3 regions of the Kushneria sp. Sum13 genome follow, and region 3 is predicted to be linked to each of the others. Evidence: predicted binding sites of a transcription regulator. Region 3 holds the regulator's gene; each other region holds the start of a gene.
What was found. The regulator PhoB, encoded in region 3, activates phosphate uptake and scavenging genes when phosphate is short. The targets are predictions, from matches to a motif close to TGTCATANNNNTGTCANA.
Positions count from the first base shown of each region.

Region 1: a site for PhoB is predicted at 1,493-1,510, ahead of ACUN8C_RS04655 (heavy metal response regulator transcription factor). Genes of this name have one in related genera too.
Region 2: a site for PhoB is predicted at 2,660-2,677, ahead of ACUN8C_RS03315 (PhoX family protein). Genes of this name have one in related genera too.

Region 1 covers NZ_CP199847.1:1,004,694-1,012,651, forward strand. Annotated here, with positions in the region: gene ACUN8C_RS04650 (heavy metal sensor histidine kinase) at 1-690, opposite strand, end outside; gene ACUN8C_RS04655 (heavy metal response regulator transcription factor) at 687-1,373, opposite strand; gene uraH (hydroxyisourate hydrolase) at 1,631-2,056, shown strand; gene ACUN8C_RS04665 (HAD family hydrolase) at 2,087-2,692, opposite strand; gene ACUN8C_RS04670 (hypothetical protein) at 2,839-3,219, shown strand; gene ACUN8C_RS04675 (GNAT family N-acetyltransferase) at 3,354-3,851, shown strand; partial or broken gene ACUN8C_RS04680 (GNAT family acetyltransferase) at 3,996-4,349, shown strand; gene ACUN8C_RS04685 (hypothetical protein) at 4,587-7,958, opposite strand, start outside.
Region 2 covers NZ_CP199847.1:687,473-695,430, forward strand. Annotated here, with positions in the region: gene ACUN8C_RS03290 (FAD-binding oxidoreductase) at 1-91, shown strand, start outside; gene folM (dihydromonapterin reductase) at 88-801, shown strand; gene ACUN8C_RS03300 (hypothetical protein) at 885-1,010, shown strand; gene ACUN8C_RS03305 (hypothetical protein) at 1,367-1,528, shown strand; gene ACUN8C_RS03310 (3-deoxy-7-phosphoheptulonate synthase) at 1,512-2,606, shown strand; gene ACUN8C_RS03315 (PhoX family protein) at 2,725-4,866, shown strand; gene ppk1 (polyphosphate kinase 1) at 4,982-7,177, opposite strand; partial or broken gene ACUN8C_RS03325 (hypothetical protein) at 7,305-7,472, opposite strand; gene elbB (isoprenoid biosynthesis glyoxalase ElbB) at 7,860-7,958, shown strand, end outside.
Region 3 covers NZ_CP199847.1:3,676,936-3,684,893, forward strand. Annotated here, with positions in the region: gene ACUN8C_RS16940 (LysR family transcriptional regulator) at 1-799, opposite strand, end outside; gene trpB (tryptophan synthase subunit beta) at 957-2,285, shown strand; gene trpA (tryptophan synthase subunit alpha) at 2,285-3,106, shown strand; gene ACUN8C_RS16955 (HU family DNA-binding protein) at 3,170-3,493, opposite strand; gene ACUN8C_RS16960 (chorismate--pyruvate lyase family protein) at 3,744-4,340, shown strand; gene ubiA (4-hydroxybenzoate octaprenyltransferase) at 4,393-5,259, shown strand; gene phoB (phosphate regulon transcriptional regulator PhoB) at 5,416-6,099, shown strand; gene phoR (phosphate regulon sensor histidine kinase PhoR) at 6,106-7,404, shown strand; gene ACUN8C_RS16980 (N-acetylmuramoyl-L-alanine amidase) at 7,460-7,958, opposite strand, start outside.

The sequences.
Region 1 (7,958 bases), 1.0 Mb from region 3:
TTCGAGCCTCTCGAGCATGACGTTGAGATCACGTCCCAGCACGCGCAGCTCGCTGACCTCGCCCGTATGCGGCAGGCGATGATGAAGATGACGGGTATCGATGTCACTGATACGCTCGGCCAGCCGTCGGACCGGTGCCAGCCCGCGCAGTGCAATCCAGTAGCCCAGCATCAGCGCGAGCAAGGCACCGCCCAGCAGCGAGGCCAGCAGCCGGTGGCGATAATCACCGAGCATGCGGGTACGCTCGTCCAGCACGCGCCCCGCCACCAGCGTGACCGGCTGTCCCTGAAAATGCACCGTTACCCAGGCCAGACGCGCCGGCGAAGGTGTCTTCAGTGTCTCGAGTCGAATGCTCCGGGTGCGGGGCAGCTGCGGTACGGTACGCTGTACCGGGTTGACCTCCAGCAATGCCTGACCCCGGGCATCCAGCAGCCATAACAGGCTTTCGCGGTTATCCAGCATGTTGGCATACAGCCCGGGGCGCTGGCGCAGCACTTCAAGACTATCGCTGTCGTTGAGCAGCGCTGTCATCCGCTCGAGCCGACCCTTGAGCGCCTGATCATCGCGCCAGACAATTTCATGCTCCAGCGCGTGATAGAGATACACCCCGATACCGCCGAGCAGTAGCGCGGTGGCCAGGGCAAACATGAGCGCCAGCCGCCAGGCCAGCGAGCGAGGAATCATCCTCATGGCATCGTGCTTACAGGGTTGGACCCAAGGCAGTAACCCATGCCGCGTACCGTATGAATCAAGCGCATGTCGAAGGGCTCATCGATCTTGCTGCGCAGACGGCGAATGGCGACATCCACCACGTTGGTATCGCTGTCAAAGTTCATGTTCCAGACCTGAGAGGCGATATGCGTGCGTGAGAGCACCTCGTTTTCATGACTGATCAAAAGGTGCAGCAGGGCGAACTCCCGATTGGTCAAATGAATGACCTGCCCCTGACGTACGACCCGACGCTGCAGAACATCCAGCTCAAGGTCCGAGGCGCGAAAAAGATGGACCTCACGTGGAGGCCCCCGGCGTAGCAGCGTGCGCACCCGCGCCAGCAGCTCCACAAACGAGAACGGCTTGATCAGGTAGTCATCGGCGCCCAGCTCCAGCCCACGCACTCGATAGGCGACCGCATCGCGCGCGGTGAGAAACAGCACCGGCGTCTGCCAGCGACTGCGAATGAACTGCAGCAGCTGCCATCCATCCATGCCCGGGACCATCACATCCAGAATGAACAGATCAAAATGACCTTCGAGAATGCGCTCGCGAGCCAGCAGGCCGTCATGGACAACATCCACGGTATAGCCCGACTCGCTCAACCCCTTGTGCAGATAGTCAGCCGTCTTGATTTCGTCCTCAACGATCAGAATGCGCACGTCATTTTCCTCAACGTTTTTTCCCCGCTTTTCTCCCGACGGGGCGTGCTCCCGGTGAAGGCGTGATCCTGAGCCATTTTGGTGCGTCGCACCATGACAACATCGCACCATTACAACATTGTCATGTGGGCGTAATGGTGACGGCGTTTGCCATGGCGCAAGCTTGCCTTCGCTGACACGCACTCCTGCCTTGCGCTCGGGGCGGGAAATAAAGGGACTCAATCGGGTCCAGACAAGGCTTTGCCACGGAGATGAACATGATCAAATGGATGACCGGTGCCGCGTTGCTGCTGTGCGCCGTACCCACGCTGTCACAGGCTGCGGATAGCGCAAGTACCCACAAGAACCCGCTGAGCGTGCATGTTCTCAATACGCAGACGGGGACACCGTCTTCCGGCGTTGAGGTCATGCTTGAGCAGAAAACCGACAGCGGCTGGCAAACACTGGCCACGCAGACCACCAATGCCGATGGCCGCATCCCGGCGCTCTATCCGAAGGGCGAGACCATGGAGGCGGGCGTTTATCGAGTGGTGTTTGAAACCGGCGACTGGTATGAGCGGCAGGGCACCGAGACCTTTTTCCCCGAGATTCCGGTGCCGTTTCAGGTCGAATCGGGGGTGGCGCACTATCACATTCCGCTGTTGTTGAGTCCGTACGCCTATTCGACCTATCGCGGAAGCTGACAGAAGACCGGGCCAGTCATGCCGGCCGCCTCATGACCCGCGCAGCGCCGCCATCAGCGCATGACAGTCCGGCAGATGATGGTCGGTAGCCTCGGGGCATGAGTTTTCCGGCACATTGACCAGCACGGTACGGGTGCCTGCTGCGCGCCCGCACTGCATGTCCAGCGGGCTGTCGCCCACCATCACGACTTCCGAGGGCGCCACACCCCAGTGGCTGATGAAATGTTCCAGCCCACCCGGATGCGGTTTGGGCGACGCATCCTCCCTGCCCAGAACGTCGACACGCTCAAAGCACTGGGCAAGGCCGATGACCTCCAGCGTGATATGCGCCAGCTCGCGGGCATTGCGGGTCAGGATGCCCAGCCGATAATCCCGTTCGCAGAGTTCGCGTATCAGGGCCACCGCACCTTCTGCCGGGGTGGCGCGTGCGGCCAGTTCGCGTTCGTGTTCCATCAGCCAGGCATGGCTGTCCCGGCGCTGCGCCTCGGGCAGTGACTCGAGATACTCGAGAATATCGCGGTCATCCGGCACCTCAAGCTCGCGACGAATGAACTGAAAGTCATGAATGCCCACGGTCAGCGTACCATCCATGTCGAATACCCAGTGCCGGCAATCGTTGAGAGAAGCGAGGGTCATGAAACACCAATGGTCGGGGGGATGATGTCATGGTGGCACGCCGGCGCGATATTGGCAGGGTCGTCTTGAAGATTTCTTCCGTTAGAGAGACAGTCGCAGGGCAGATCATCATTGAGACAACCCCTGCCATGTGAAAGGAGGCTTCGATGAACCTTGCCCAAAAACTACTGCTGACGAGTGGCCTGCTGCTGGCGGCAGCGTCCGGACCGGCGCTCGCCGCTGATAACCCCGCGGATTGCAGCCAGTTAAACGGCGCACCGGGAAAAGACGGCAACACCGGCACGGCGGACTGTCCGCAGGGTGGCCATGGCGGTGACGGCGTGGCCGGTAAAAACGGCGTTGATGGCGGTAACGGCGGTGCTGGCGGCAAGGGCGGTGCCGGTGGCAGAGGGGGAGATGGTGGTGACGGCGGCGCTGGTGGCAAGGGCGGTGACGGCGGTGATGGAGGCGCAGGCGGCAACGGCATCGACGGACAGGATGGCCGCGACGGGGCCGATGGACAGGATGGCCAGGTTGAGGCCACCTGACCGGATGCGGATCAGGTCAGAACCGATATTCTGTGCAGGTGGCTGATCATAAAGGGGCTATCGAAAATTCTGGTATCGTTGGCACCCATCCGCGCCACCTGACACCTTCTTCGGGCCGAGGCACAAGGAGCCACATGACCTCTGACCGTCCCAATATCAGTCTCCAGACCTACGAGGAAAGGCACGCGCCAGCGCTACGAGCGTTTTCACTGCCGCGTGAGCAGGAACGCTATACCGACCTGCCGGCCACGCTTCTGGACAACATGGCAGAACATCGTGAAGACCACTTCATGGTGATTTTAAAAGATGAACAGCCGGTCGGATTTTTTGCCCTCAAGCACGACCCCACCCACCTGAGCCCGTACAGAAAACATGAGGCACTCGTATTGGGGGCGCTCTCCGTGAATGCTTCCGAGCAGGGCAAGGGGTATGCCGGGCAGGGGATGATCCTGTTGAAAGACTATGTCGAAAGGCAGTGGCCGGAGATCAAAAGCATTGTGCTTGGGGTCAATGTCAAAAATAGGGCGGCCCAGGCCCTGTACGAGAAAACAGGATTTGAAGACACGGGCAGAACCATCATGGGAGAGATGGGGCAGCAGAAGGTGTTTGAATTGTGGTGTGGGGAGGATTGAGTCAGGGGGTGAACCCGGTATTGCTATCGACCAAGGTGGCCATCGGTGAGCATGAAGCGAGGAGGAGAGAACACCTTGCAGATTCGAACCTTTAGGCACGAGGATCAGGCGGTCGTCATCGAGCTCTGGTAGCGCTGCGGGCTCACGCGCACATGGAACAATCCCGCTCTGGATATCGAGCGCAAATGCAGTGAAGACCCGGCGCTGTTTCTAATTGGTACCGATGAAAATGGCCGTGTGATGGCGTCAGCGATGGTGGGGTTTGACGGTCACCGCGGCTGGCTCTATTACCTGGCGGTCGATCCCGACGCGCGTCGACGCGGCCATGGCCGTGTTTTGATCGAGCAGGCAGAAAGGCTTTTGATCGAGCGGGAGTGTCCGAAAATCATGCTGATGGTGCGCCGCGGTCAGCCGGAGCTGGAGGCGTATTATGAATCGATGGGCTTTACGGAAAACGAGGTCGTGACGATGGGCAAGCGACTGATCGAGGATGACTAGGCTTGCGATCATTGCGATAGGCGGAAAGCGCTGGCGCCCCCGTCAGGATTCTATAAAATATACATGTCTTTGATTTTAATAAATAAAAATTTTAAATCAGAGCTTGATATACCTTTTTGTATGCCAGAGATTTTCGGCTTTCAACATTGACTTCCTTTTTCCCTTAAGGAAAGAGGAAGTCATATGTTATTGAACTTGGTCAGACTCTTCGAGGTAGAACGGAATTTTATTAGCCATTTAATTACGTAGTGCTTGTTGACGCGCCACCAGATCTTCTCGCTCGGCTTCTTGGTCCCAGCTTTCAGCTATATCGGACAATAGATTAGATGTTCGTGGCCAAGTTTGAGCGATTACTGCATGCCGGCGGTACTCGATAGCAAGGTCGCGTTCTTGCTGACCACCATCAAATACTCCTCGTGTAGTAACACCACGCATATTGAATCTCTCCGTGCGTAATCCTCGCATCAATGCATTACTAGGACTGCGCTCAATCTCATTACGAACGAAGCGGTGAGGCCAACCCGTATCTATATCGTCCTCAGGTGCATGCGCTAATACATTGCCTATAACAATTTCAGTTATTTCAACGCGGTCATGCGTTTGACCAAGCGCTCTTACTTGATCAATCCAATTTTTAAGTAATTCAGAATTTGCAGGTGTGTCTAGAAACCCTGGCGTTAAATCGAAATCGGAGAGAACCTGATAGGCTTGGCGCCAGCGATTTCTCTTTTCTTCGGTCAAATTGCCAGTAGGTTCTGTATCGTTTTCTGCTCGATATACATCACGAACAATGTAGTGAAATGTTGCAGGATCGCTAGCGAGAATAAGATACAGCTTGAGCTTGCGTCGATGATTGCGAAGTAGTGGTAGCAAAGCGTATTCGCGTTGGCCTATAGCAGTATCGCTAAGTTGACGATCATCTAGCTCACTAAATAATTGGCCTATCTCGTAGTCTATTAAAGAAGTGTGAGTTGGGTAATGTTCAGAATTTAATTCTATTATTATCAAGTCAAGGGTTTTAAGGAGTAAGTGTGTCGGAACTTCTTCAAGTCGATGTTGTATCGACTCAAGTGCGATAGTAGCTCGACCTCTGCGTAATAACGCGCACGCGACTGAGATTAATTCACGACGAGTTCCGATGGTTGGTAGTGCCGGATAATTCCACCAAAAAAAATCAAGAACCTGATCGCCTAACTTAGCAATAGCTCGCCAAGTATCAGTGTTAGTTGGCCAAGTATAAAAAAGAGCTGTTAAGTCTTTTTCATTCTTGTTAGGCTGATAAAGCGATTTCGCTAAACAAATTGCTTTCGGTATGCCTACCTTTCTTCTGTAAATGTCGAAGATTCTTCCCGCTGCATCTTTGTAACCTTCAATGGAGAAGGCGTCGCGAACTAGTTTAGAAATAAATTCATATTCTATTTCTGAATCATCGATCGCACGTAGGACAAGAAAAGGTGAGCGCGCGGATTTAATTAAACGTAATATAGCTTCGCTATTATCTGAATTTGCTAATTCAGATATAGCATTGGTGCGAGATTTTGAGTCTTTTTCACTATCACGATTAATTGATGAATTGTTAAACAGTCCCGCTATTGAAATAACAGGGTCAGCAGGAGGGTGTTTTTCGATAATCATCTCAAGCGAAGCAAGGTCAGCCTCATTAAGTGCCCAATCCATTCCAACAAATCGACGTTGGTGTTTTACCTCATCATTAAGTGTGCTCCATAAATTTCCGCGATCTTTACCTGACGAAATAGCTAATACAGCCTCAAGCTCGCTGACGGCTGCTTTATATTGAACATCCGGAAAGCGCATCATAGGGGCAATTAATTCTTGCATCCGCTTGAGATCACCCGAGCAAAATATAATCGCACGTTCAATTACCTCGCGCTGCGATTTCCAAAGATCAGCATGAGTGATGGTACGTGGCGGGGGGATTTCAGTGCCGCGTAATCGTAGCCGTGATGTGCCGCTGGTTGACTGTGTTGCTCCCGGAAGAAGTTTTAAAAGCAACGTCCATCCGATCTCAGAGTTCTGTTTGATAATTTCGTCTAATAGCGCTAAGCGCGCCTCTGGACCTGCTAATGTTGAAGGACTCCAAAGTAGTAATATGTCAATTAAGCTATTAATTGGGCGATTGGTAAGTCTACCGCCCGGATCAATCTCAGCCATACGAGCAAGAATCAAACACACTCGACGGAACCATTTTGGATGCCACGCTAAAGTTTCTAACGCCCAAAGTAAGCCGGTATGCTGCGAAGTTGGAAAAGCGAAACCCTCAATTTCATCAAAAATCGGACGAATTGCTTCCCCATCGCCCTCAAGCATTTGCTCAAGGGCTTCAATAAAAGGGCTTGGAGCGGCCTCTGCTAATAGTGGTAGTTCATTTTTAAGGCTAGTGAGGATGCGCGGATCCTTCCCAAGGCCTGGTAGGCTTTCAATAATTTCATTCGCGAAAGCTTGGCCAGCTCCACATCTAATTGGAAGTCTCGCCTGTTGTTCCCATACTGCAATCATCAGTAAAGCTGTAGCTAGGCCATCGCGCAGCCAGTCACTATAGCGAGCTTTAGTTTCGCGCATGTAAATTGGCTGGTTCGGGTCGGGGTCAGGATCTAATTCACTAAATACTTTTTGCATAACTGGTCGAAGTAAATCGAGATATTCCTCACCGATTTGGTCACCAGCATGAATGAATGCATCTAGCGGTGCACGAACCTTGAATATAGTGTCCTCGCGTTCGAAAGGAGCATCCTCCTGATTGATAAATCCCCGGATCTCTTGCTCATACCTATGATAAGAGCTGTAGCCAGCCAGGGTTTCTAAAATCTCTCTGTCGAGTGAGTTTGCCGAATCCCACCCACCTGCTAAGAAAGCCGGAACCAGTTGTCGAGCACTATTGATCCAAGGGGGAGTATTGCAAGCCCCTCCAGGGATGCTGCGTTCTAAAGCGGCAAGACTGCTACCCGAACCTCGTGCAAGCTGATCGGCTCTAAGCTCTTCGATACCCATATCGATAAGCGCGCGGCTGATAGCAAAATTACTTTGGCGTGGTAATGATGTGCCTTCGGCTATACGTTGCGACCTTGCGAGAGGCACTATAACTGGAGCGGGCTCATTGAGTTTTATAGGTGTTTGAGCAGCTTCGCCACGCAATAGAAAAACAAGATTAGATTTACTATATAGTGCCCGCCCAGCTTCATGCGTATCCACAATCAGTGTGCGTGCCTCAAGATATTCTTTCGCTTCAGGATGAGCGCTTCGGATCGCAGCTACTGCGAAAGCAGTAACATGGTCCAGCGCATCGCCAATCAGCTTAATTACCTGAGGAGGGCCCATTAACTGACCTAGCAGCCGCTCTACCAAGGCTTCACGCTCAGCCGTTAAAATCTTCTCGATGAGCTGTGGGTCGAATCGCGATGAAAAATCGCTCCAGAATTCATCAATGCTACGTACACCATGGATAGGTGCGGTCTTTAAAGTCCGGCGTGCATGCTTTGCAGCTACGGCAGGCGCTTGATCTAACCAATGCTCTAGTTTCACACCATCGATCAGAATTAAATCTTTCCAGCTAGATGATTCTTTGTGCGCTTGTACCCAATCCTCAATCTT
Region 2 (7,958 bases), 720 kb from region 3:
GCTGGCCCGGATCGAGCCCATGGCCAAACGGATCTTTTCCGATGTCTTCAGCTATGCGCCCAGAGTAAAAGGGCAGGACGCGGCGTCATGAGTCAGGCGCCCATACTGATCACCGGCGGCGGTCAGCGACTGGGCCGCTACTGTGCCGAACGTCTTCATGATGATGGGCATCCAATCATCATTACCTACCGGCGTGAACGACCGGCCATCGAGGCACTAAGAGCCCGGGGCATCGTGGCCCTTTATGCCGACTTCTCGAGCGAGTCAGCCATTCTGGATTTTATTGCCCGGCTAAAGGCGCAGACGCCGGCGCTGCGGGCCATCATCCATAATGCCTCGCACTGGCAGTGCGATGAGAACAGTGCCGCCTGCGGCGAGGATTTCGCCCTGATGTTTCAGGTGCACATGCAGGCGCCCTACCTCATCAATCTGCATGCTCATGAGCTTTTGATGGCCTGCCCCGAGCCCATGCGCGACATCATCCATATCACCGACTACAGCGCCGCTCACGGCTCGCAACGGCATATGGCCTATGCGGCCACCAAGGCTGGTCTTGAGAATCTGACCCTGTCGATGGCAGGGCGCTTTGCCCCCGACATCAAGGTCAACGCCATCGCACCGGCCGGCATCATGCTCAATGCCAGCGACAGTGATGATTATGTGGCCCATCTCAACGCTAAGTCAGCGCTGCCGGCAGTGCCCGGGCCTGGGGTGATCTGGCAGGGCGTGCGCTATCTGCTCGATAGTGCTTTCGTCACAGGGGCCACATTGCCTGTTGACGGCGGGCGTCATGTGAAGTGAACTGACAGTGGCGAACAATTCGCCAGACAACAACCACGATGTTCAAGACAATGTTGTTCCAACAACCGTGACAGGTGGCCATCATGACATCGCCGTCGACGTTACTGAAGGATCGTGCATTGCTGGTCGGTATGGTGGCCGGCGTAGTGGTGTTATCGCTGGCAGCGGCATTGCCGGCGCTGTTTATCTGGAGGGAGTTTCTCATCTGAGGCGTTTCTCATCCCGGGAAGTCATGCTAGTCTCGGATGATGCATCATGAGGGCAGGTGTCCCATGATGTGGTATTAAAACTTTTGATCAGGATAACGTTGCATGTTGCATTTCGTGCTCAATGACACTCTGACTCTGCTGGCCCAAAAGTCAACAGCAGCGTTGTCGTGTGTTTTGAGCACGGTCGGTTATCCAGTGGGCTATTGGTTTAGAGACAGGCACGCCTGAACATCAGGGCGTGCCGGTATCCACCGTGCTGCCCACCCCTTTAAAACCCCGGTCGGCAGCACGCCACCGGGGTTTTTTGTTTTTCGCATCACGGCAAATGATCCGACAGACATCACAGGGAGCGCTACATGAGCATGACTTATCACCACTATCCGACGTTTGACTGGCGATTTAACCACACGCTGGCGGCGACTCGAGTGCCGACCGCCGGCGTGCTGATACAGGGCGCTCCACGCTTACCCTCATTACGCTGTCAAAGGATAGAAAAACGCCATGAACGCCTTGCTTGATACAGTTGAAACTGCCTGTCCCGTAGCTGTCGATCAGAGTGGTCATGCCGGGGCCTCCACCATGGCCCAGCCGTTGCCGACGCCCGGCGCCCTCAAGGAAGCCATTGCGCTTCAGCCCGCTTTAAAGGAACAGATTGCCGGTCATCGCCAGGCGATCCGCAATATCCTGAACGGGCAGGATTCACGCATGCTGGTTGTGATGGGCCCCTGTTCCATTCATGACCGCGACAGCGCACTGGACTATGCCCGGCGTCTGAAAGACCTTGCCGAGGAAGTAGCGGACAGCATGGTGCTGGTCATGCGGGTTTACGTGGAGAAGCCGCGTACGACCGTGGGCTGGAAGGGACTGGCGTATGATCCGCATCTTGATGGCAGCGACAACATGGCCGAAGGGCTTGCCAGCACGCGCCGACTCATGCGCGACATTACCGCACTGGGACTGCCGATTGCCTGCGAACTTCTCCAGCCCATGCTGAGCACCTACATGGATGATCTCATCAGCTGGGCGGCGGTGGGGGCGCGTACTACCGAGTCGCAGATCCACCGTGAAATGGTCAGTGCGCTGCCCATGCCCACGGGGTTCAAAAACGGCACCGACGGTGGCATTCAAGTCGCCATCGATGCCATGGGCGCCAGCCGCCATGGGCATCGTTATCCGGGATTCGACGACAGCGGCTGTCCGGCGCTTTTGCATTCCAGCGGCAATCCCGATACCCACCTGGTGCTGCGGGGTGGCCATCACGGCCCCAACTTTGACGCTCAAAGTGTTGAAAGGGCCAGCAGTGCCCTGCGCGCGGCAGGTGTTTCAACTGCCATCATGGTGGATTGCTCTCACGCCAACAGCGACAAGGACCCCGCGCGTCAGCCACTGGTGCTTGATGAGGTCATTGGCCAGCGTCTCAATGGCGCTTCCTCTCTGGTCGGTGTGATGCTTGAAAGTCATCTCGAAACGGGCAAGCAGGCGCTGGGGGGCCCGCTGCGCTATGGCGTCTCCATTACCGATGGTTGTCTGGGCTGGGTGGACACCGAGCACCACCTGCGTCGTGCGGCGCAGCGTCTGGCCATCCGCCATACCTGAAGCACTAAAGATATGGCCCGGGGTCGAGCGATCGCCACCCCGGGCCATGAGGCTGTCAAAAACCTGTCATGATATCGTCGTAATCTCGGCTCATCGATCAAGACCCGAGAGCGATGACATGAGCCAGGAAATTGAAAATCACGACAATCACAACGATAGCGGTAATCGTCCTTTCTCATCCGTAATGACGCGCTATCTATCGCGTCGTCGCATGCTGCAGGGGAGTCTGGGGCTTGCCGCTGCCACACTGTTTACCGACTTTGGCCTGAGTGCTGCCATTCGCCAGGCCAGCGCCAATCCCTCGAGTCGCCGACTTGTATTGGGTTTCGAGTCGCTGCCCGGCAGCATGACGGATGCTATCGTGGTGCCTGAAGGCTATACCGCTCAGGTTCTGGTCCCCTGGGGGACGTCACTGGAGGGCGGCAATGCCGGCTGGCAGCAGAATCTTCATATGACTCCTGCCTTTCAGGCACGTGCCATGGGCATGCATCACGACGGCATGTACCACTTTCCGCTTGATACACAGCATGCCTCACGCGATTTTCTGCTGGCCATCAATCATGAATATATCGATCAAACGGCCCTCTGGGCGCCGCAGGATGGCCCAACCAACGGTGATGAGGGCGCACGGCCAGCGGATGAAGTGCGCACCGAGATCAATGCACATGGCGTGGCCGTGGTCCGTCTAAGACGTGACGATCAGGGCCACTGGGCGCCAGTGGCCGGTGATGCCCACAACCGACGCATTACCTCGGCCACACCCATGGAACTGTCCGGGCCCGTGCGCGGTACGCCCTGGGTCGTCACTGCCTGGTCACCCGACGGCACACGCGTTCGCGGCACCAATAACAACTGTGCCTGCGGCCATACTCCCTGGGGCACCTATCTGACCTGTGAAGAAAACTGGCCCGAGGTGTTCACCGCTCAGGGAGAGCTGACGCCTGATCAGGCACGTCTGGGTATCAACGGCGAGCGTGGCCGCTATGGCTGGGAAAGTGCTGATGATGGTGAGCAGGGTGAGTTCAGTCGTTTTGACAATACCCCGCGCGGCGACGACCCCGCGAAGGACTACCGCAATGAGGCCCGCGGCTTTGGCTATATCGTCGAGATTGATCCCTACGATGCCGGTAGCGCCATTTACAAGCGCACGGCGCTGGGGCGCTTTCGTCACGAGGGCTGCTGGCCCGGTCGCGTCGTCGAAGGCATGCCGCTGACCTTTTATACCGGACACGACAGCCGCAACGAATACATCTACAAGTTCGTGACACGAAAGCACTGGCAGCAAAGTGACGCCAACCGCCCCGGTGAAGCCTATGACCGCCAGGCCATCGGTGCCCGCTATCTGGATGAGGGGACACTGTATGTCGCCCGTTTTGATGCTGATGGGACTGGTGAGTGGTTGCCTCTGAGCGTGGACGCCATCATCCCGCGGGGAGAACACAAGGGGCGTCGGCTGGGAGAGCTGTTCGAGGATCAGGCCGGCATCATTATCAATACCTGCGACGCCGCCGACCTGATGGGCGCCACACCCATGGACCGCCCCGAGTGGGGAACGGTCGATCCGCATTCGGGCATGGTGTACATGACGCTGACCAATAACTCAAAACGCACCGAAGAGGACAGTGAGGCGAGCTTTACCGGTGAGGGTGATGCGCTTGCCATGGGCAGCGGCTACGCCACGGCGCCGGTCAATGCTGCCAATCCGCGCGCAGACAATACTTATGGCCATATCATTCGCTGGCAGGAGAGCAGTGATGACCCGACCCGTATGCGCTGGGAGCCCTTCGTCTTTGGGGGCAGCGCCAGTGATGCTGACAGCAATCTGTCCGGTCTGACCGACGTCAACGCCTTTGCAAGTCCCGACGGTCTCTGGTTTGACGACCGTGACAACGGCGAAGGGATCCTGTGGATCGAAACCGACAATGGGCTGGACAAGGGTCGTGAGAACGCGGTGGCCGAAATGACCAACGATCAGGTGCTCGCCGTCGTGCCCGGTGCAATGACAGGCGATGGCCAGCCTGCCATCAACGCGCAAAACCAGGCACAGCTCAAGCGTTTCGCCATTGGACCCAACGAAGCCGAAGTCACCGGCATTTTTGCAACGCCTGATCGAACGGCGCTGTTTATCAATATTCAGCACCCGGTCAACTGGCCGGCCGCCAATACCGAGGATGCCACACAGGCAGCGCAGGGCCAGGTTCGTCCGCGGTCATCGACGGTCGTCATTCAAAAACGCGATGGGGGCAGAATTGGCGTTTAACATTCTGACACCTGTTCTGGCAGTGCATCAGCATCAGTCAGCAAAATAATCGCTCGGGCCGCCTCATGCGGCTCGAGCGTATTTCATGGGGCTGAAAGTCACGGAAAGGGCTCTGTCAGGGCCGCGCGGCATAGGCATACAGCAGGGTTTCCTGCGCACTGATGGCGGCTTCATCCTTGCCCGGACAGCGCTTTTCATAATGCCCGTCTGACTGAAGCGTCCAGCTCTGGCAGTTGTCCAGCATATAGGTATCAAGATCCTTTCTGACCCGCTGGGCGATCTTGCGATCCAGCAGGGGAAAGCAGGTCTCTACCCGGTGGAACATGTTGCGCTCCATGAAATCGGCGCTGGAACACCAGGTTTCCGACTTGCCAGCGTTGTGAAAATGAAAGACGCGGGTATGTTCCAGAAAGCGGCCCACCACCGAGCGCACCGTAATGTTGTCCGAGATGCCTGGAACCCCCGGGCGCAGACAGCAGGTGCCCCGGATGATCAGCTGGCAGATGACACCGCCCTGAGACGCCCGGTAGAGCGCCTGGATCAGTTTTGGCTCGGTCAGGGAGTTGCACTTGATGGTCAGCATCGCCTTGCGGCCCTTGCGCGCGTGTGCGGTTTCACGGTCGATCAGCTCCACCAGTCGACGGTGCAGCGTAAAGGGCGCGTGCAGGAGGTGTTCGGTGTGGCGCGGCTCGCCCATTCCGGAGAGCTGCTGAAACACGTGATGGACATCCTCGCAAAGCGTTTCGCGCGCCGTCAGAAGGCTGTAATCGGTATAGAGCTTTGCCGTCTTTGAATGGTAATTGCCGGTGCCCATGTGGGCGTAATGGCGAATCTGACCGGCTTCGCGACGCACGATATGCAGCATCTTGGCGTGGGTCTTGTAGGCCATGACGCCATAGATCACGTTGGCGCCGGCCTCCTGAAGCCGGGAGGCCAGTGCGATGTTGTCGGCCTCATCAAAGCGGGCGCGCAGCTCGATCACCACCGTGACTTCCTTGCCACTTCTTGCGGCATCAACCAGGGCGCTGACCACGCCTGATTCAAAGCCGGTACGATAAAGTGTCTGCTTGATGGCCAGAACGCTCGGATCTCGAGCGGCCTCGGCCAGCCAGTTTTCGATGACGCCAAACGATTCCCAGGGGTGTAAAAGCAGGATGTCCTGTCGACTGATCATGTCGAACAGGCTTTCATCCTTGCGAAGGGCTTTCGGCAGGCCAGGCACGAAAGGGGTGTAGCGCAGGTCCGCGCGCTCGCTGTCGCCAATCATGGCCATCAGCCGGCTCAGGTTGACCGGCCCATCGACCAGATAGAGATCCTCCTGTCCCAGCTTGAACTGCTTGAGTAAAAAGTCACTCAGATGCGCCGGGCAGTTATTGGCAACTTCAAGACGCACGCCGTCTCCGTAGCGTCGGGCCAGCAGCTCGCTTTTAAGCGCCGAGGCCAGATCCGAGACGTCCTCGGTGTCCATGGCAAGGTCAGCATTGCGCGTCAGACGAAACTGATAGCAGCCACGCACGACCATGCCGGGGAAAAGCTGCTCGGCATGGGCATGAATCATTGAGGAGAGAAAGACATACTCCTGGCATCCTTCGCGCTCAAGCTCTTTGGGAAGTCTGATCAGTCGGGGCAGTGAGCGGGGCGCCGGAATGATGGCCATGCCGCCTTCACGTCCAAAAGCGTCCCGGCCTTCCAGTTCGACGATGAAATTAAGGCTTTTATTGACCAGTCGCGGGAAGGGGTGGGACGGGTCCAGCCCGATCGGGCTGACCACCGGCATGATTTCGTCGTCGAAATAGGTGCTGACCCACTCCTTTTGCGCCTTGTTCCAGCTGTTACGACGCAGGAAGTGGATGCCGCGCTCGGCCAGTGCCGGGATCAGACGGGTATTGAGAATATGGTACTGACGCTCGACCTGTTCATGAGCGGTGCTCACGATCTCCTGGAAGATGCTGGAGCTTGAGTGACCGTCCATACCAACGTCTTCGTTGCCATAGGCAATGCGTCTTTTGAGACCTGCCACGCGAATCTCGAAAAACTCATCCAGATTGGAGGAGAAAATCAGCAGGAACTTGAGTCGCTCGAGCAGCGGATGAGTGTCATCAAGCGCCTGCTCCAGCACGCGTATGTGAAACCTCAGCGTGGACAGTTCACGGTTGAAATAAAGCCCGGCATCGTCCAGATCGCGCAGGGCATTGGCGGCTGCCCGGGCGCGAATACCGGCGTGTGTGTGATTGATCCTCAGCGTGGAGGCAGGGTCATTCTCGAGTGACGCGGTCGTTTCAGAAGCCGGGGTAGTGGGTAGTGATGACATCGAGAACTCTCCGGAAAATGACATGCGCCACCAAAAAAAGGCAGCGCATCCATCAGTGTGAGAAACTCTCATGACCCTTTGATGACAGTCATAACGTCCTGAGAGCCTTTGCGGCCTGCCTTGCACATCAGGTAACCATGCCATCGGCCCCGGCGCTCGCCTGGTAGACGAAAGTCGGGACACGCAGCTCCTGCCTGACGCGATACAGTACATCCAGACAGAACATGCCCGTTGTAATCATGAGGGCATCGGCGCCTCCACTGATATCCACAGCGCCTTCATGCCGCACTTCAGGACTATGGGCCGGGTGCCTTCAGAAGATGACATTGATCAGCCCCCTGATTTCCAGAATCTTTCGGATGGCTTTAATCCCGGCATCCATACTGTATAAAAACGAGCAGTATCAGATCATCCACGGTCAGCGTGCTTTTCCGCGCATCATGCGGTGCGAGAAACCATCATGGTGCATGCGATACAGGCAGGTGGCAGGACATTTGCGTGAGACGATGGCAGACACCAGCGCACTTCTGAAACATAAAAGTGACACAACCAACATAACCATAATAGCTGGCCTGTGCGGCAGCGGTGACGACGATCGTCGCATTCGACAGGCCGGTATAAGCGCCTGTCACCACTATCTGCCCGGGAAGGCGGATGTCATGAATCTCATGGGAGCAGCAGCATGAAAAAGCGTGTAGCAGTCGTGATTTCCGGATGCGGATGGCTGGATGGTACCGATGTGCAGGAGTTGACGATGGTGCTTCTGCGCCTGGATCAACTC
Region 3 (7,958 bases):
TGTCGACAAACCCCCAGGGCGCCACCAGCCGACCGCTTTGCAGATCGCCCTCGATCACCAGCCGCGGCGCGATGGCCACCCCCAGGCCCGCCAGCGCCGCCTCCAGCAGATAGTAGAGATGCTCAAAGCGCTGGCCGGTCTGGCGTGCCCCGGCCAGCGCCGCCTCATCGAGCCCGCAGGCCTGCGCCCACTGTGGCCAGGCCTGAAGACGCGAGGTGGTCTCCAGAATGGTTTCCTCGAACAGCGCCTCGAACGGGCGCTGGGTCAGGCGTTTGGCAATGTCGGGCGCTGCCACCGCGCCGATACGCTCGGCGGCGATCTCGATCACCTGAATATCAGAAGGCCAGGGCGGGGCAATAAAGGCCAGCGCCGCGCTGATGTCGCCGCGCCTGGGGTCGGGCTCGCCGTCACTGGCCAGCACGTTGAGCCTGAGTGCGGGCAGCTCGCGATGCAGCCGGTCCAGCCGCGGAATCAACCAGCGCGCCAGCAGGCTGCCCGGGCAGGCCAGCGTAAAGGGCGCCCCTTCGATCTCGCGGCTCAGGGCACGACAGCTCGAACGCAGCGTGGCAAAGGCCTCGCTGACACCGGCGTGGAGCTGGTGACCATGGCGGGTCAGCACCAGCCCGCGCCCGGCACGCTCAAAAAGGGAGGTCTCAAGGTGTGCCTCCAGCGCACGAATCTGGCGACTGACGGCGCCGTGGGTAACGCTCAGCTCCTGGGCGGCGGCCGTAACACTGCCCAGACGTGCAGCGGCTTCAAAGGCTTTCAGAGCGTTAAGGGGAGGCAGTGAATCCGACATGGTGATGTGAGTTTTTCTCAACGGTTATGGCAAATTTATCGATGTTATACCGCGCCCGGAGCTGTCACGATAGGGGCATCATCGATGTTCGCATCGATACCCATTTTACGAGCTCGGGCTTTCATGACCGACCTTTGTGACAGACAGGGAGATCACCATGTCGTCTGCTACTGATTCCATCACACGCTTCTCAAGGGGCCCGGACGCCAACGGCTTCTACGGCGATTTCGGCGGCCGTTTCGTGGCCGAAACCCTGATGCCCCTGATTCTCGAACTCGAGGAGGCCTGGGAGTGGTCACGCACCGATGAGGCCTTCCGCCGCGAGCTCGAGGGCTACCAGCGCGACTATATCGGTCGCGCCACGCCGCTGTATTACGCCGAGCGCCTGACCGAACATCTGGGCGGGGCGAAGATCTACTTCAAGCGCGAGGATTTGAACCACACCGGCGCGCACAAGATCAACAACTGCATCGGTCAGATCCTGCTGGCACGCAAGATGGGCAAAAAGCGCATCATCGCCGAGACCGGTGCGGGCATGCACGGCGTGGCCACCGCCACGGTAGCGGCACGCTTTGGCATGGAATGCGTGGTCTACATGGGCGCCACCGACATCGAGCGCCAGCAGCCCAACGTCTTTCGCATGAAGCTTCTGGGCGCCGAGGTCATCCCGGTTGAATCCGGCACCGGCACGCTCAAGGACGCCATGAACGAGGCGCTGCGTGACTGGGTCACCAACGTCGACTCCACCTTCTATCTGATCGGCACCGTGGCAGGGCCGCATCCCTATCCGGCGATGGTACGTGATTTCCAGTCCGTGATCGGACGGGAAACCCGGGAGCAGATTCTGGAGAAGGAAGGGCGCCTGCCGGACACGCTGATGGCCTGCATCGGCGGCGGTTCCAACGCCATGGGCCTTTTCCATCCGATGCTCGATGACGAAAGCGTGCGCATGATCGGGGTAGAAGCGGCCGGCCATGGCATCGAGACCGGCGAGCATGCGGCAAGCCTCAACGGCGGCGAGCCGGGCGTGCTGCACGGCAATCGCACCTTTTTGCTGCAAAGCGTTGACGGTCAGATCACCGATGCTCACTCGGTCTCGGCGGGTCTGGACTATCCGGGCATCGGCCCCGAGCACGCCTGGCTGCATACCCAAAAGCGCGTCGAGTACGTCTCGATCACCGATTACGAGGCGATTCAGGCCTTCAAGCTCTGCTGCGAGCTGGAGGGCATTATTCCGGCGCTGGAATCAGCGCATTCGCTGGCGCATCTGAGAAAGATCGCCCCGGACCTGCCCGAGGATCATCTGATCGTGCTCAACATGAGCGGACGGGGCGACAAGGACATGGCAAGCGTTGCCAACTGGCTCGAGCAGCACGGCGACACTGAAAAACTGCCGAACACCACGGTTGAGGCCGCCGAACCCGGCCGGATAGATGACATGCAGCCGCCGCATGACGTGGCGAAAAAAACCGGGGAGACCGAATAATGGCCACACGTATTACTCGCCGCCTCGAGGCCTTGAAGGCAGAAGACCGTGCGGCACTGGTTACCTTTACCATGGCCGGCGACCCGAACTATCAGGCCTCGCTCGACACGCTCAAGGGCCTGCCGGGTGCCGGCGCCGACATCATTGAGCTGGGCATGCCGTTCACCGATCCGATGGCCGATGGCCCATCGATCCAGAAGGCCGCCCTGCGCGCGCTCAAGGGTCAGCACACCCAGCAGAAAACGCTCGAGATGGTGCGCGAGTTTCGTCGCGAGGATCAGGACACGCCGATCGTATTGATGGGCTACTACAACCCCATCTACCGCTACGGCGTCGAGGCCTTTTTGAAGGATGCCGGTGAGGCCGGCATCGACGGGCTGATCGTGGTCGATCTGCCGCCGGAGCACGACGGGGAACTGTGTCTGCCGGCAGCGCGGGCCGGCATCGACTTCATTCGTCTGGCCACGCCAACGACCGATGACAAGCGTCTGCCTCGGGTGCTGGAAAACACCTCGGGCTTTATCTATTACGTCTCGGTGGCCGGCGTTACCGGGGCTGCCGCGCCCACGCCGGAAAGCGTCGAGCGCTCGATTACCCGCATTCGCGCCCATACCGACCTGCCGATTGCCGTGGGCTTTGGCATTCGAAGCGCCGAACAGGCGGCCGCCATCGGTCGTTTTGCCGATGCCGTGGTCGTGGGCTCGGCGCTGATCCAGTGTATCGAGCAGGCCGACAGTGATGATGCCGGCACCCGGGACGTTCATGCGCTGGTGCGTGAACTGGCCCGCGGCGTCAGGGCCGCGCGTCTGGCCACGGCCTGATAAAACAACACCGGCTGCCCTGGGGCAGCCGGTGATATCAACGCCGTAACCCTTTTGAAGGGATTACTTGGAAACGGCGTCCTTGAGACCCTTGCCGGCCTTGAACGCAACGTTCTTGCTGGCAGGAATCTGGATTTCCTTGCCGGTCTGCGGGTTCTTGCCGGTACGCGCGGCGCGCTCACGTACGGTGAAGGTACCAAACCCGATCAGGGTGACATCTTCGCCCTTGGCAACACTGCGGGTAATCTCGTCGAGTACGACGTTGAGTACCTGACCTGCCTTGTCCTTTGAAAGATCCGCCTGCTCGGCAATGGCCGCGGCGAGTTCTGGTTTGCGCATAACGCCTCCTGGTTGGGCAATAACATGGCGATTTTTGGTGCCGCCCATTGTTATATCGAATTCGCACACTGCAAGAGGGTGCGCGAAGGGTCGCTCACTGCCCTGCACCAGCGCCATGAGGCCGGCCTTGCAGGGCGAACACTGTTCGACCGGCCTAGACTAGCAACGCCTCCCTGCTTCACGCCAGCCAAAACTGCACAAAATGGCACTTTGTGGCGTTTATCGGGCCTAATGGATGATATTTTTACCCTCCGGGTACAAAAAGATACCCGATGGCCCCCTTTCGGATGTTTCACCCATGCCCGAATTTCCCCGGTTTTCTCCCTCTTTTGCACACTGGCAGCCGGTGGCGCTTTCCGGTGTCCATCTTGAAGACCCGCTCAGAACCCTGATGGACTCGCGTGACTCGCTTACGGCCCGGCTGGCCCATTGGGCGGGAGCGCCCATCACGGTGCGTCTGCATGCGCAGGGGCCGGGGCGCGGCCGCCATGACGAACTGGTGGCGTTGGGCCAGAAGGCCGGGCAGCGGGTCTGGCGACGGGAAGTCACGCTGGAAGCCGAAGGCGAGGTGCTGGTGGCCGCACGTTCTGTCATGGCGCTCAAGGCCTGCCCGCCCTGGATGACCGGGCTTGGCACCCAGGCCCTCGGGCATCAGCTTTTTGCCAGAAGCGCCCGCGCACCGCGCAAGGCCATCGTGCAGCGTTCCAGTCTCGAGATGATCCGGGCCGCTCCCGGATTTCTGGCCCTGCCCGTAACGTGGGGGCGGCGCTCGCTGTTTGCCCTGGGCGTCGGGCGAGCGCCGCTGCTGGTACAGGAGTATTTCGTGCACGAGCGCTTTACCCGGTGTCAGCGACCATCACACGTGAAGGGCTCGACGCCGCGTCATTTCGGGTAGACTCATATTTTCACGCTGACCTTCTCGTTTTACGCTGACTGGAGCCCCGACGATGCCGTCGCCCCTCGCTCGACTCCCCGACTTCATGCGCCTGACCAGGCTTGATCGCCCCATCGGCACCTGGCTTTTGATGTGGCCGACGCTGGCCGCGCTGTGGCTGGCCGGTGATGGCCTGCCCACGCGTCATAACCTGATCATCTTCATTGCCGGGGTCTACGTCATGCGGGCGGCGGGATGCGTGATCAATGACTACGCCGATCGTCACTTCGATGCCCACGTCAAACGCACCCATGATCGACCGCTGGCGACCGGGCGCATCAGCGCGCGCGAGGCATTGATCCTGTTTGGTGTCCTGCTGGCGATTGCCTTCGTACTGGTGTGCTTCACCAATGCCTTTACCATCATGCTGTCGTTCGGGGCCGCGGCGCTGGCCGCCAGCTATCCGTTCATGAAGCGCTATACCCACCTGCCGCAGGTGGTGCTGGGGGCGGCCTTTGGCTGGAGCATTCCGATGGCCTTCGGCGCCGAGCAGGGCCATGTCCCGGCCGTGGCATGGTGGCTCTTTTTCGCCAATATCGTCTGGACGCTGGTCTATGACACCTGGTATGCGATGGTTGATCGTGACGATGATCTGAAAATCGGCATCAAGTCGACCGCCGTGCTGTTCGGCCGCATGGATCTGATCATTCAGGGCGCACTGCAGGTGTTGATGCTGCTGTTGCTGGCCGTGGTGGGCAGCCTTGCAGGACTTGATGGCTTCTACTGGGCAGCACTGATTGCCATCGCCGCCGTGTTTGTCCACCAGCAACGCCTTTGTCGCACGCGCACCCGAGAGGGCTGCTTTCAGGCCTTTTTGAACAATCACTGGGTGGGCGTGCTGCTGTTTGCCGGTATCGCGCTGGCGACCTGGCAGGCCTGATGTTTCGAAAGTGATGGCGTTATGCCAGGCGAGGGTGTCATAAAGTTGTCACATGAAGACGTTTGAATGACGATCACATGACGAAGCCTGTGGCCGAATGCCGTTGCGCGCATCGTCCCGGCAGTCGCCATCGCTATCCGGCAGGGGAAGCCATTCATGTCCAGAACCGTTTTAATCGTCGACGACGAAGCGCCGATTCGCGAAATGATTGCCATGGCACTCGAGATGGCGGACTTTCGCATTCTCGAGGCCGAGGATGCCAGAACCGCCCATGAGCTGGTCGTCGATGAACGTCCCGATCTGATTTTACTGGACTGGATGCTGCCCGGCGTCAGCGGGATCGATCTGGCCCGACGGCTCAAGCGTGAACCCATCACCCGCGACATCCCGATCGTGCTGTTGACCGCGCGCTGCGAGGAAGACAACAAGGTGCAGGGTCTGGAAAGCGGCGCCGATGACTACATCACCAAGCCCTTTTCCCCGCGCGAGCTGATTGCCCGCCTCAAGGCCGTGTTGCGTCGTACCACGCCGGCCGGCGTCGAGGAGAACGTCGAGGTAGACGGGCTGCTGCTTGACCCCGTCAGCCATCGCGTCAGCGTCGATGGCCGGGCCCTTGAGATCGGGCCGACCGAATATCGCCTGCTTCAGTTTTTCATGACCCATCAGGAGCGCGCCTATACCCGTACCCAGCTGCTCGATCAGGTCTGGGGCGGCAATGTCTATGTCGAGGAGCGTACGGTGGATGTGCATATCCGCCGACTGCGAAAGGTGCTGGGGGACGCTCATCAGCATCTGGTGCAGACCGTTCGTGGTACCGGCTACCGCTTCTCGTCGCGGTAGTCGGGCATGCATTACTGGCTCAATGAACTCTGGCGGCTGTCCTATCTGGTCGCCTGCTTCGGCATTCTGGGCACCCTGCTGGGCTATCCCGGGTGGGGCATCGCCCTGGGTCTGGGGATCCATCTCGCCTTTACCCTTCGACACCTCAAACGCCTCTACCGCTGGCTGGAAGCGCCGGTGGATCAGCGCCCGCCCGACGGCGAAGGGGTGTGGGGTGATCTTTTTGACCGCCTCTATCGCTATCAAAAGGGCCAGCAGCATCTGCAAAATCGCCTGCGCTCGGTGTTAAAGCGCGTTCAGGAATCAGCCGAGTCGATGAGCGAAGGGGTGGTCATGCTCGATTCACGCGGCTGTCTGGACTGGTGGAACAGCGCCGCCGAGCGCCTGGTCGGACTGGACAGTCGCCACGACCGCGGCCATCACCTGACCAACTACCTGCGCGATCCTGCCTTTATCCGCTACTTTCGCAAAATGGATTACAGCGAGCCGATCACGATCGGTGCGCCCACCAACGAGGCGCGCACCCTGTCGTGCCAGATCACCCGCTTTGGCGATGACGAACGCCTTTTGATCATTCGCGATGTCACCCGGCTGCAGCGTCTGGAGCAGACGCGACGCGATTTCGTGGCCAACGTCTCGCATGAACTGCGCACCCCACTGACGGTGCTGACCGGCTATGTCGAGACCTGGCAGGACAACGATGGCGCTCTCCCTGTCGCCTATCAGCGCGGCCTGAGTCGGATGCAGGAACAGACCGTGCGCATGCAGCATCTGGTCGAGGACCTGCTGACCCTGTCGCGGCTGGAAACCAGCGAGCGTCACCGCAACGAGCGCTCGATCGACATGGCCGCGCTGTGCGAACAGATTGCCGAGGACGGCCAGGAGCTGTCTGGCGGCAGCCACGAGATCACCTGTCGGCTCGAGGAGACCCGGCGGCTTTATGGCGATGTCGAAGAGCTTCGAAGCGCCCTGTCCAATCTGATCTATAACGCCGTGCGCTACACATCACCCGGCTGTCATATCACCCTCGTCTATCGCCGATGGGACAAGGGCGGTGCCGCTGTCGAGGTCATCGATGACGGCGAGGGCATTGCCCCCGAACATCTGCCGCGACTGACAGAGCGCTTCTACCGGGTCGACAAGAGCCGTTCGGTGGCCAGCGGCGGCACCGGGCTGGGACTGGCCATCGTCAAGCACGTGCTGCTGCGCCACGACGCCCGGCTCGATATCGAAAGCCGGCCCGGCGAGGGCGCCTGCTTTCGCTGTATCTTTCCCGTCACCCGTCTGGAAAGAATGACGGACTGACGCACGGGCGTGGTCATCAACAGCCGCAGCCATCAACAGCCGCGGGCATCACGCGTTACTGACGCACGGCGCGGACATCGGTCAGACCGTGATAGCGCTCGAGCAGTGCCAACAGAATGGCCTGACTTTCCACATCAACATTGCCGTGCGTATCGGCCGGTCGAAAGTGCATCTGAAAGGCACCCAGCGCTTTGCGGGTCGGCTCGTCATACGTGCCGGTGACGCTCACCGGATATCCCCAGAGACCCAGCGCGCGCTGCAGCTGCGCCATGGACAAGGGGGAAGCGCTAAGCTCGCGCTGATAGCGCGTCACGACATGACGCTCGGGCCAGGCGCCGACTCCGGCCTCATAAAGACGCTGCCAGGGAAAGAACGGGCCCGGATCCACCTTGCGACCCGGGGCAATGTCACTGTGTCCCAGTACGTTTTCCGGGGCGATGTGGTAGCGGTCGACGATGTCGCGGGCCAGCGCCGTGACCAGCTCGATCTGGGCACGGGAGTAGGGGTCCCAGACCATGCCGTCGGGTGAGGTGTAGTGGCCGCGATTGACGATC